Regions from separate parts of the Cupriavidus sp. NPDC089707 genome, predicted to be linked through region 2. Evidence: riboswitches for the same ligand, from Rfam matches in the RefSeq annotation. Region 2 holds a riboswitch; the other holds the start of a gene.
What was found. Region 2 has a riboswitch for glycine ahead of ACIP1U_RS26060 (D-amino acid dehydrogenase). Riboswitches for the same ligand answer to the same signal wherever they lie in the genome.
Positions count from the first base shown of each region.

Region 1: another riboswitch for glycine. It lies ahead of gcvT (glycine cleavage system aminomethyltransferase GcvT); the one in region 2 lies ahead of ACIP1U_RS26060 (D-amino acid dehydrogenase).

Region 1 is NZ_JBIVHB010000005.1:225,653-232,922, reverse strand. Features, by position in the region: gene ACIP1U_RS11105 (UvrD-helicase domain-containing protein) at 1-2,071, opposite strand, end outside; gene ACIP1U_RS11100 (glycine zipper 2TM domain-containing protein) at 2,321-2,548, shown strand; glycine riboswitch at 2,678-2,764, shown strand; glycine riboswitch at 2,786-2,911, shown strand; gene gcvT (glycine cleavage system aminomethyltransferase GcvT) at 3,007-4,134, shown strand; gene gcvH (glycine cleavage system protein GcvH) at 4,234-4,614, shown strand; gene gcvP (aminomethyl-transferring glycine dehydrogenase) at 4,720-7,270, shown strand, end outside.
Region 2 is NZ_JBIVHB010000022.1:27,661-33,271, reverse strand. Features, by position in the region: gene ACIP1U_RS26060 (D-amino acid dehydrogenase) at 62-1,327, opposite strand; glycine riboswitch at 1,382-1,511, opposite strand; glycine riboswitch at 1,512-1,613, opposite strand; gene ACIP1U_RS26055 (TonB-dependent receptor) at 1,920-4,163, shown strand; gene ACIP1U_RS26050 (sialidase family protein) at 4,169-5,404, shown strand; gene ACIP1U_RS26045 (TlpA family protein disulfide reductase) at 5,401-5,611, shown strand, end outside.

The sequences.
Region 1 (7,270 bases), on a different contig from region 2:
CGCCGAGCAGCGCCTTGAGCGCGCCAAGCCGGTCCTTGGGGCTCATCGCCGGCGTTTCGTCCTTGGGCGCCGGCGCGTCTTCCAGTTTCATCTCGCCGATAAAGCGCGACGGCTGGCACGAATAGGTCTCGCGCGCACGCTTGCGCTTCTTGCACCAGCTGATCTGCAGGCTGCGCTGCGCGCGGGTGATGCCGACGTACATCAGCCGGCGCTCTTCCTCGATCTTCTCGTCGGTCATGTCGTCGTCTTCGCGGCAGTGGGGCAGGATGCCCTCTTCCACGCCGACCAGGAACACGTGCGGGTATTCCAGCCCCTTGGAGGCGTGCAGCGTCGACAGCCGCACTGCGTCCGGATCTTCCTCGCGGCCTTCGAGCATGCTCATCAGCGCCACGGTCTGCGTCAGTTCCAGCAGGTTCTTGCCTTCGCTGCCGAATCCGTCGGCATTGTCATAGCCGGTGGCTTCCTCGCCCTCGGCCGATTCCGGCTTGGTGCCCTTGCGCTTGAGCCATTCGAGGAACTCCAGCGTGTTGGTCCAGCGCGACTGGGCCTGCCGCTCGTCGAAGCTGTCGTAGAGGTAGGCCTCGTAATGGATACCGGCCATCAGGTCGTCAAGCACTTCAGTTGCCGGGTCCTTGGCCGCGCGGTCGGCCAGCCGCACCATTGATTCGCAGAACACGCGCAGCGGCTCCAGCTGGCGCGGCTGCAGCTTGCCCTCGATGCCGCCCATCATCGCCGCTTCGAACAGCGACACCTTGGCCTGCCCGGCGAAGGTGCCCAGCACTTCGAGCGTGGTGTTGCCGACGCCGCGGCGCGGCGTGGTGATCGCGCGGATAAAGGCGGGATCGTCGTCGGGATTGGCGATCAGGCGCAGGTAGGCGCAGATGTCCTTGATCTCGGCCTTGTCGAAGAAGCTCTGGCCGCCCGACAGCACGTAGGGGATGCGCTCGCGCCGCAGGATCTGCTCGAACAGCCGCGCCTGGTGGTTGCCGCGGTACAGGATGGCGTAGTCGCGGAACTGCGCGCGGCGCTCGAACTTGTGCGCCGACAGGCGGAACACCACCGACTCGGCCTCGTGCTCCTCGTCGTTCATCGGGTGGATGGAGATGGGATCGCCCATGCCGTGCTCGCTCCACAGCTTCTTGTCGAACAGCTTGGGATTGTTGGCGATGACCGCGTTGGCCGCTTCCAGGATGCGCACGGTGGAGCGGTAGTTTTGCTCCAGCTTGATCACCTTGAGGTCGGGGAAGTCGGTCTGCAGCCCGCGCAGGTTGTCCAGCGTGGCACCGCGCCAGCCGTAGATGGCCTGGTCGTCGTCGCCCACCGCGGTGAAGGCCGGCGCTCGCAGGTGCGAGCCGCCCGCCAGCAGCTTGAGCAGCTGGTACTGGCAGGCGTTGGTGTCCTGGTATTCGTCGACCAGGAAGTAGCGCAACCGGTTCTGCCACTTGAGCTGTACCGCTTCATTGCGCGCGAACAGTTCCGCGGGCAAACGGATCAGGTCGTCGAAATCCACCGCCTGGTAGGCGTTCAGCGTGGCGACGTAGTTGCGGTAGACCAGCGCGGCCTGGTGCTCGTCGGCATTGGCGGCCTGCGCGATCGCGGCCTCGGGATCGACCATGCCGTTCTTCCACAGCGAGATCGTGCTCTGCACGCCGCGGATCAACTTCTTGTCGGTGGTGCCGAGCTGCTCCTGGATCAGGCCGAAGCAATCGTCCGAATCCATGATCGAGAACTGCGGCTTCAGTCCGACGTGCTCCGCCTCCAGGCGCAGGATCTGCACGCCCAGCGAGTGGAAGGTGCAGACCGTGAGCTGCTTGAGCGGGATGCGCTTGCCCTCGCGCGTGGTCTTGCCTTCCATCAGCTTGCCGATGCGCTCCTGCATCTCCTTGGCCGCCTTGTTGGTGAAGGTGACGGCGGCGATATGGCGCGGCTCGAAACCCTTGTCCTCGATCAGGTGCGCGATCTTCTGCGTGATCACGCGGGTCTTGCCGGAACCCGCCCCGGCCAGCACCAGGCAGGGTCCATCCAGGTAGCGGACGGCTTCGGATTGGGCGGAATTCAGGCCGTGGCTCATGCGAAAGGCGATCGGGAAATGGGGCGAATGCGAGGCGCGCCAGGGGCAGCACAAGCGCCCAGCGGCAAAGCTGTCGATGCTAACACGCTGGCCGCGGCCGGTCAGTCAGCGCGCGCCGCGTCACCGGCCTCCCTTGTGTCACCGGCGTAACACTTCGTAAAGGCCGGAGCCAATCGGAGCGCGCCGGGCTCTAAGTATTATGTCCAGAGCCTGTCCCGGACATGGAATATCCATCACTCGGAGCCCACAATGAAAACCCTGCAGACATTGACCAAGGTGACCCTGATCGGCGCGACGGTCGCGGCATTTGCCGGTTGCGCGGACATGACCCCGAAGCAACGCAATACCGCCATCGGCGCGGGCGCGGGCGCTGTGGGTGGTGCCATCCTGACCGAGGGCAGCGCACTGGGTACGCTGGGTGGCGCGGCCGTTGGCGGCGTGATTGGTAACGTCGTGACCGACGACAAGAAAAAGTAAGTCTCCCGACAGACCCTCGCTTCAATCCTGCTTCAGTCCGCCCCTGGCGGCGGGGCGCAGGAACGGGTACAGCCGCCGGGCGGCCGTCCGGCTTGGTTTGACAAAGGCCGGGGCCTCCCGTACATTGCGCGCATCCGACCGGGAGAGCGCGCAGAACTGCGCCGCCGAAGGGGTATCACCCGAAAACTCTCAGGCACCACGGACCGTTCGGATCGGCATGCAACATGCACACGATGCATGCCGCACTCTGGAGAGCGGCACCCACCATTCATGGCGAGCGTGCCCACCGAAGGGGCGCGCGAGGATGGGGATCCACAGGATCCGCCTCGTAATCTCTCAGGTATCGAGGACAGAGGGGTCATCCGCCGCAGCGGATTGCTTGCCATTTCGGCGTAGCGATCGTTGCGGCGGATGGCCCTTTTTTGTTTTCGCAACCCGACATTGCCCCCGAGGATTCCATGACGCTCCAGGCCACGCCCCTCAACGCCATCCACCGCGCCCTCGGCGCCCGCATGGTCGACTTCGGCGGCTGGGAGATGCCGGTCAACTACGGCTCCCAAATCGAAGAACATAACGCCGTGCGCACCGATGCCGGCATGTTCGACGTGTCGCACATGTGCGTGGTCGATCTCAACGGCGCCAATACCCGCGCCTTCCTGCGCGGCCTGCTGGCCAACAACGTCGACAAGCTGCAGACGCCGGGCAAGGCGCTCTATTCCTGCATGCTCGACGAAAAAGGCGGCGTCATTGACGACCTGATCGTCTATTTTTTTGCCGAGGACCGTTTCCGCCTGGTGGTCAACGCCAGCACCGCGGTCGGCGATATCGACTGGATCCGCGCGCGCAATGACGCCACCGGCAGCGGCGTGACCATCACCCCGCGCCGTGAAGACGTCGCCCCCGCGGGCGTGCAGCCGCTGGCGATCGTCGCGGTGCAAGGGCCCAACGCCCGCGCCAAGGTGTGGAGCACCTTCCCGTCGACCCAACCTTCCGATGCGCTCAAGCCGTTCAACGCTGTCGTGGTCCATGATCCCGCCCTCGGCGAGATCATGGTCGCGCGCACCGGCTACACCGGCGAAGACGGCTTCGAGCTGGTCGTGCCGGCCGCCAGCGTCGCCGGCCTGTGGGAAAAACTGCGTGCCGCGGGCGTGCGCCCGGCCGGCCTGGGTGCGCGCGACACGCTGCGCCTGGAGGCCGGCATGAACCTGTACGGCCAGGACATGGACATCAATACCTCGCCGCTGGACGCCGGCCTGGCCTGGACCGTCGACCTGCAGAGCGAGCGCGACTTCACCGGCAAGGCGGCGCTGGCCGCGGCCGGCTCACGCCAGCAGTTCCTCGGCCTGATCCTGCGTGACAAAGGCGGCGTGCTGCGTGCCCATCAGAAGGTCATCACCCCCGCCGGTGACGGCGAAATCACCAGCGGCACCTTCAGCCCGTCGCTGTCGCAATCGATCGCGTTCGCGCGCCTGCCACAGGGCGTGAACGTGGGCGACACCGTGCAGGTGGAGATCCGCGACCGCAAACTCAACGCGACTGTGGTTAAACTGCCGTTTGTGCGTAATGGCAAGGCACTCGTGAGCTAAGGGAAACACCCGCTCACCCAACGGTCGCCCTCGCCTGCCGGCAGCGTTGCCGGGCAGGCATCACCCAACAAGAAACAGATCTGAATCCGGAGAACCTTCATGAATTTCCCCGCCGACCTCAAATATACCGAGTCGCATGAGTGGGTGCGCGTCGAAGCCGACGGCACGCTCACCATCGGCATCACCGACCACGCACAGGACGCGCTGGGCGACATCGTCTTCCTGGAACTGCCCGAAGTGGGCAAGTCGGTCGGGGCCGGCGACGCGCTGGCAGTGGTGGAATCGGTGAAGGCCGCTTCCGACATCTACGCCCCGGTGGCGGGCGAAGTAATCGCCGTCAACGAGGCCGCCACGGCCGCGCCGGAAAGCGTCAATGCCGACGCCTTCGACGCCTGGCTGTTCAAGCTCAAGCCGGCCAACAGCGACGACGTCAACGGCCTGATGTCGGCTGACGCGTACAAGGCCAGCGTCGGCGCCTGATCGCCCCGGCCCCGTCGATCCTGCACGCGGGATCGACACACAGCATTTGCAGCGCTGCGGCACGGCTGACCACCTGCCGCAGCGCTCCCCACGAGGTTCTTGCCAATGAACGCCCCGCTTCCCATGAATGCCGCCCAAGGTAACCGGCCCACGCTGGCCGAACTGGAGGCGCGCGACGCCTTCGCCGCCCGCCACATCGGCCCCGATACCCCCGAACAGCAGCACATGCTGCAGGTGCTCGGCTACGACAGCCGCGCTGCGCTGATCGATGCCGTCATCCCCGCCGCCATCCGCCGCCGCGACGGCATGCCGATGGGCGAGTTCACCGAGCCGCTGAGCGAGGAAGCCGCACTTGCCAGGCTGCGCGGCCTGGCGCGCAAGAACCGCGTGCTGAAGAGCTTTATCGGCCAGGGCTACTACAACACCGTCACGCCCGCGGTCGTGCTGCGCAATATCTTCGAGAACCCCGCCTGGTACACCGCCTACACGCCCTACCAGCCGGAAATCTCGCAGGGCCGCCTGGAAGCGATGCTGAACTTCCAGCAGATGGTCACCGACCTGACCGGGCTGGATATCGCCAACGCGTCGATGCTCGACGAAGGCACTGCCGCCGCCGAAGCGATGACGCTGCTGCAGCGCGTGAACAAGCACGACTCGAACACCTTCTTCGTCGCCGACGACGTGCTGCCGCAGACGCTGGAAGTGGTACGCACGCGCGCGCTGCCGCTGGGCATCGACGTCAAGGTCGGCCCCGCCGCCGACGCCGCTGCGGCGGGCGCCTTCGGCGTGCTGCTGCAGTACCCGGGCGTGAACGGCGATATCCATGACTACCGCGCCATCGCCGACGCCGTGCACGCCGCCGGCGGCCTGGTGGTGGCTGCCGCCGACCTGCTGGCGCTGACGCTGATCGCGGCGCCGGGCGAATGGGGTGCCGACGTGGCCGTGGGCAACTCGCAGCGCTTCGGCGTGCCGCTGGGCTTTGGCGGCCCGCACGCCGGCTACATGGCGGTAAAGGATGCGTTCAAGCGCTCGATGCCGGGCCGCCTGGTCGGCGTGACCGTCGACGCGCAAGGCAATAAGGCGTATCGCCTGGCATTGCAGACGCGCGAGCAGCATATCCGCCGCGAAAAGGCCACCTCCAACATCTGTACCGCGCAGGTGCTGCTGGCGGTGATGGCATCGATGTACGCCGTGTACCACGGCCCGCAGGGCCTGAAGCGCATCGCGCAGCGTGTGCATCGCCTGGCCGCGACGCTGGCCGCCGGCCTGGAGCAGCTCGGCTTCGCCCGCACCAACGCCACCTTCTTCGACACGCTGACGCTGGAAACCGGCTTCAACACCGAGGCCATCCACGCCGCCGCCACCGCGCGCGGCATCAATCTGCGCCATGCCGGCGCCACGCGCGTCGGCATCTCGCTGGACGAGACCGCCACCCGCGACGACGTGGTTGCGCTGTGGGAAATCTTCACGCAAGGCAAGCCGCTGCCGGCGGGCCTCGATTTCGACAAGCTTGAAGCTGTCACCAATGATGCCTTCCCGGCCGAACTGGCGCGCGCCAGCGAGTACCTGACCCACCCGGTGTTCAATACGCACCACGCCGAGCACGAGATGCTGCGCTACCTGCGCATGCTGGCCGACAAGGACCTGGCGCTGGACCGCACCATGATCCCGCTGGGCTCGTGCACGATGAAGCTGAACGCGACCAGCGAGATGATCCCGGTGACCTGGCCCGAGTTCAGCCAGATCCACCCGTTCGCGCCGCTGGACCAGACCGTGGGCTACCGCGAGATGATCGATCAGCTCGAGGCCATGCTGTGCGCCGCCACCGGCTACGCCGCGGTCAGCCTGCAGCCCAACGCGGGCTCGCAAGGCGAGTACGCGGGCCTGCTGATCATCCATGCGTATCACGCCAGCCGCGGCGAGAGCCACCGCGACATCTGCCTGATCCCGTCGTCGGCGCACGGCACCAACCCGGCGTCGGCGCAGATGGCCGGCATGAAGGTGGTGGTGGTGGCCTGCGACGAGAACGGCAACGTCGACCTGGAAGACCTGGCGAAGAAGGCCGGGCAGCACAGCAAGAACCTGGCGGCGATCATGATCACCTACCCGTCCACGCACGGCGTGTTCGAGCAGGGCGTGCAGCAGATCTGCGAGATCGTGCACAAGCACGGCGGCCAGGTCTATGTCGATGGCGCCAACATGAATGCGATGGTCGGCACCGCCGCACCTGGCCAGTTCGGCGGCGATGTGTCGCACCTGAACCTGCACAAGACCTTCTGCATCCCGCACGGCGGCGGCGGCCCGGGCGTGGGTCCGGTCGCGGTCGGCGCGCACCTGGCAGACTTCCTGCCTAACCAGGACAGCGTCGGCTACCGCCGTGACGACCGCGGCATCGGCGGCGTGTCGGCGGCACCATTCGGCTCGGCCAGCATCCTGCCGATCTCGTGGATGTATATCGCGATGATGGGTTCGGCCGGCCTGACCGCCGCCACCGAGAACGCCATCCTGGCGGCCAACTACGTGGCCAAGCGCCTGGCGCCGTACTACCCGGTGCTGTACACCGGCCAGCACGACCTGGTCGCGCACGAGTGCATCCTGGACGTGCGCCCGCTGCAGAAGGAAACCGGCATCAGCAACGAAGACGTAGCCAAGCGCC
Region 2 (5,611 bases):
CGGGAGAGGGGTCGGGGGAGAGGGCCGGCGCTGGCAATAGCGACACGCCCAACTGGCGATCTCAAGCCTTGGCAAGCCCCACCGAACCCACGCCCGAAACCTTCGGCTGAACCAGCGCCTGTTCCACCACCCCCGCCACCATATCCGCCGTCACCGCCGACAGCGTCCATCCCAGGTGTCCATGCCCGGTGTTATAGAACACGCACCGAGCCCGCCCGCGGCCCACGCGCGGCAGCATGTCGGGCAGCATCGGCCGCAGCCCCGCCCACGGCACCACGCTGCGCGTGCTGACGCCGGGGAAGCACTGCTGCACCCATTCCACCAGCGGCCGGATGCGGTCGGCGCGGATGTCGCGGTTGAAGCCGTTGAACTCCGCGGTGCCGGCCACGCGGAAGCGGTCGTCGCCGAGGCGGCTGGTGACCAGCTTGGTTTCGTCGTCGAGCAGGCTGACGGTCGGCGCTGCGGCGCGGCTGGCGGCGTCGCTCAGGTTGACGGTGATGGAATAGCCCTTGACCGGATAGATGTTGACGCGGTCGCCCAGCCCGGCGGCCAGCGCACGGCTGGCGGTGCCGGCGCAGATCACCGCGCCGTCGAAGGTCATGGTGGTGCTGCCCGCGGCTTCCTGCACGGTGACCCTTGCACTGCGGCCATCGGTGGTGACGTTGCGCACGTCTTCGCCGTAGCGGCAGCGCACGCCCATGCGCTCGATGGCGGTGGCCAGGCCGCTGGTGAACTTGTGGATGTCGCCGGTCGAATCGCTTTCGGTGAAATAGCCGCCGTAGTAGGTGCCGGCCAGCGTCGGCTCGATCGCGCGCATTTCCGCCGGTGTCACTGCGCGGCGCTCCAGTCCGCCCTGTGCCAGCAGCGCCGAGACGCGGCCCGCGTGCTCGAAGCTCGCCTTGTCGCGGTAGATATGCAGGATGCCTTCGCGCTTGTGGTCGAAGTCGATGCCTTCCTGCGCCGCCCACGCGAACAGGTGCTCGCGCGCCGCGATGGCCAGGCGCGCGGTCTCGATGGTGTTGCGGCGGTAGTGCGGGATCGAGGCGATAAACTCGGCGAACCAGCTCAGCTTGTGCCAGCCCGGGCGCGGATTGACCAGTAGCGGCGCATCGCTGCGCAGCATCCACTTCAGGCCCTTGACGATGGTGGACCAGTGCGTCCAGACCTCGGCGTTGGAGGCGGACAGCTGCCCGCCGTTGGCGAACGAGGTTTCCATCGCGGCGTAGCGGTGGCGCTCGAACAGGGTGACGGAGAATCCGCGCCGGGCGAGCGCGTAGGCCGTGGTGACACCGGTGATGCCACCGCCGATGACGGCGATTGTCTTCATGATCTGGCAGTCCAGAAACGTCGGAGTTGGAGCCCGTACGCGACATGCGTGGCGGACGCCCCCTCTGTTCCAGACCTGAGAGATTCACGACAGTCGCCAGTGGTGCCGGTAGTACCGGTGGCGGGGGCCGCTTGCTCCTTCGGTATGCCGGCTGACGATGGCGGCATTCTTCAGAGTGCTGTGACGCGTGATACCGGTCCTTTTGCCTGAGAGTTTCCGGGGCGGTTGCTCCTTCGGCGCTGTCCGCGGCGGCTGCCGCCGGATCAGTCTCTCCCAGCATCACGTTGGCGTGTGAGCCAATCCGGGCAAATCTAGAGACAAAGGCCGCATATTGATATGCGGGTAAACGTGAATGGAGCCAGACGCCTTCGCATGGATCGGTCAAGTCACTTCCGTGCGGCGCGGCGCTATGTCGCACTGCGTCAAGCCGCCTCGCCGCCTAGAATGCCAGCACTCGCTAGGCGGAGGAAGCGCGGGAGGAAGCGCGCCGTAACACGAGCCGGATACGGCGCACCGGTCGGGCGAGCCAGAAGAACAGAAAGGTATTCCAGTGAGAAGAAATCGGATTGCGCTGGCCGCCTCGGCCGCGCTGATGGGCCCCGGCATCGCCGGCGCGCAGGCGGATGGACCCGTCAGCGCGCCGCAGCCCCTGCAGGAAGTCGTGGTCTCGGCCAAGACCGAGCGCGGCGAAACGCCCGCCACGCCGCCCAATACGCCATCGCCTGCCTACGGCATCAGCGCCGCGCGCATGGCGGACTTCAACGTCGTCAACACCGAAGACGCGCTCAAGTACGCGCCCAACCTCGCCGTGCGCAAGCGCTTCATCGGCGATATGAATTCGATCATCTCGGTGCGCAGCACCAGCTCGCGCCAGTCGGCGCGCGGGCTGGTTTATGCCGACGGCCTGCTGCTGTCCAACCTGCTGGGCTCGGATTTCACCTTCCCGCCCCGATGGTCGCTGGTCAATGCCGCGGAGATCGAGCGGGTCGACGTGCTGTATGGCCCGTATTCGGCGCTGTACCCGGGCAACTCGCTGGGCGCGACGGTGCTGATCAGCACGCGCACGCCGGAGAAGTTCCAGGGCGATGCCAGCGTGCAGCTGTTTACGCAGCGCTTCAACCTGTACGGCACACACGACAATTTCAACGGCGTGCATGCCAACGCCTACGTCGGCGACCGCGTCGGACCGTTCTCGTGGCTGGTCAGCGTCGACCGGCAGGACAGCAAGAGCCAGCCGCTGAGCTTCTACACCGCGGCGCGTTCGAGCGTGCGCGCGACCTCGGCCGACAAGCCGGTCACCGGCGCGTATTTCGACCAGGACCAGACCGGCGCCAACCGCACCGTGATGGGTGTCAACAGCGAGGGCGTCACGCACACCGTGCAGGACCAGCTCAAGGTCAAGCTCGGCTACGACATCACCAACACGCTGCAGGCGCAGTTCACCGCCGCCTACTGGCAGCAGGACCGCTCCAGCGCCACCGGTAGCTATCTGCGCGATGCCAACGGCAACGTGGTGTCGAGCGGCCCGGTCAATATCGGCGGCTTCCGCTACGTCATCCCCGCCAACGCGTTTGCACCGGGCAACGGCGAAGACGCGCGCTGGCTCTACGGCCTGTCCCTGCGCACGCGCAACGAAACCGGGTGGAACTTCTCCGGAGTGGCTTCGCTGTTCGATGTCAGCAAGGACATCAGCCGCACCGCCAGCACTGCAGGCAATGGCCCGGGCACGGTGACCTTTGGCGACGGCACCGGTTGGCGCACGCTCGACCTGAAGGCCGACTACCGCCCGCAGCAACTCAAGGGTGGCCACTGGGTCACCCTCGGCTACCACTACGATAATTACCGCCTCAGCAACACCACCTACAACACCTCTGACTGGCAGGCGGCCACCATCTCCGCGTTCAACAACGCCTTTGCCGGCAAGACCGAGACGCAGGCACTGTACGCGCAAGACGCGTGGTACTTCGCCGAGGACTGGAAGCTGATCCCTGGCGTGCGCTGGGAACACTGGCGCGCCTATGACGGCAGCCGCAGCCAGCCGGGCGTGAATGTCGCGTACCCGGTGCGCAGCGAGTCCAACTGGTCGCCCAAGCTCGCGCTGGAAAAGGCCATCGGGCAGGACTGGCTGGGCCGGCTGTCGCTCGGCCAGGCCTACCGCTACCCGACCGTCGCCGAGCTGTTCCAGGGCCGCATTACCGGCACCTCGCTGATCAACAACGATCCCAACCTGAAGCCGGAGCGCTCGTTCTCGAAGGACCTGACCTTCGAGCGCATGGTCGACCGGTCGTACTTCCGCGTCTCGGTGTATGAAGACGACATCCGCGATGCGCTGGTCAGCCAGACCAACACCACGGTGTTCCCCACCGTCACCAGCTTCCAGAACGTCGACCGCGTGCGCACGCGCGGCATCGAGCTGGCCTACGACGGGCGCGACGTGCTGTTCAGCGGCTTCGACCTGTCGGCCAGCGGCGCGTACAACCATTCCAAAACGCTGGAGAACGCCAACAACCCGGCATCGGTGGGCAAGTATTTCTATCGCATCCCGAAGTGGCGCGCGAACCTGGTTGGCACCTACCGCTTCACGCCGGCATGGACCGGCACGCTGGCGATGACCTATTCGGGGCGGCAGTACAATACGCTCGACAACAGCGACGTCAATCCCGACACCTTCGGCGGCACCAGCAGTTTCCTGACCTTCGACGTCAAGGTGACGTACAAGCCCGCCAGGAACGTGCGCCTCGGGCTTGGCATCGACAACCTGACCGACGAGCGTTACTTCGTCTACCATCCCTACCCGGGCCGGACGTTCTACGCCGAGGCCAAGCTTTCTTTCTGAGTGCAGTGACCAGCCCGACCCTGACCATGCAGCGCGTGCGCCGCAGCTTCCGAATCCTTGCCGCGGGCGTGATGGCCTGCACCGCGTTCGCCGCGATGGCGCAGCCTCATGGCGGTCACGGCGCGCAAAGCCCGGCGCCGAAGGCGAAGAGCGAACTTGGCACCGGCGCCGCCTTCGATCGAGATGGCCGGTTGTGGATCGCCTACAAGGACGGCCAGCACGTGGCGGTACGCGCGTCGACGGACCAGGGCCGCAGCTTCGGGCCGGTGCAGCACGTCAACAGCGTGCCCGAGCCAGTCGCGGCCGACCACGACAGCCGGCCAAAGGTAGCGGCGGGGCGCGACGGCGAGATCTATATCACCTGGACCCAGCCGCTGGCCAAGCCCTACACCGGCTTTATCCGCTTCGCGCGCTCCACCGACGGCGGCAAGACCTTTGCCGCGCCAGTGACGGTGCATGCCAACCGCGACCAGATCGCGCACCGCTTTGACGCGATCGCGGTCGACCCGGCCGGCCGCGTCTTCGTCAGCTGGATCGACAAGCGCGACGTGGTCGCCGCCGAGGCGCGCAAGCAGCCCTATGCCGGCGCGGCGATCTATTACGCGGTCTCTGCCGACCACGGCAAGAGCTTCCAGGGCGACTACAAGGTCGCCGACCAGTCATGCGAATGCTGCCGCATCGCGCTGGCGCCGACGCCGGACGGCAAGATGCTGGCGCTGTGGCGCCATGTGTTCCCGCCCAACGCGCGCGACCACGCGGTGGCGCTGCTCGGCGCCGACGGCAAGCCCGCGCCCATGCAGCGCGCGACCTTCGACGACTGGCGCATCGATGCCTGCCCGCATCACGGCCCAGGCGCCGCGGTGACGCCGGACGGCACGCTGCACATGGCCTGGTTCAACGTGAAGGCAGGCAAGCCCACGGTATCGGTGGGCCGCTTCAAGGACGGCAAGCTGCAGGCGCAGCGTCCGCTGGACGACCCGCGTGCGCAGCATGCCGATATCGTCGCGCTCGACGACCATCGCATCGTGGTGGCGTGGAAATCTTTCGACGGCCAGCAGACGCGGCTGTCGGCGATGCTGTCGCAGGACGGCGGCAAGACCTGGCAGGCGCGGCAGGTCGCCGGCACCGCGCGCGATTCGGACCAACCGCGCCTGCTGCAGCACGGCGGCCGTGCCTACGTGCTGTGGCGCACCGAGGCCGAAGGCTTCCAGGTCTTCCCGCTGGCGCAGGAGGGCGCATGACCGGGTGTAGGACGTTACGTCGCAAACTCGTCGCCACGCTGGCGGGCGCCGCGATCGCGCTCGGCGTCGCCGGCATGGCGCACGCGGCCGAACGTGTATCGGTCTTCGAATCCGCCAGTGCCGCGCAGCTCAGCGCCAGCCAGCAGGGCAAGCCGTTCGTGCTGGTGGTGTGGTCACTCGACTGTGTCTACTGCAAGCGCAATTTCG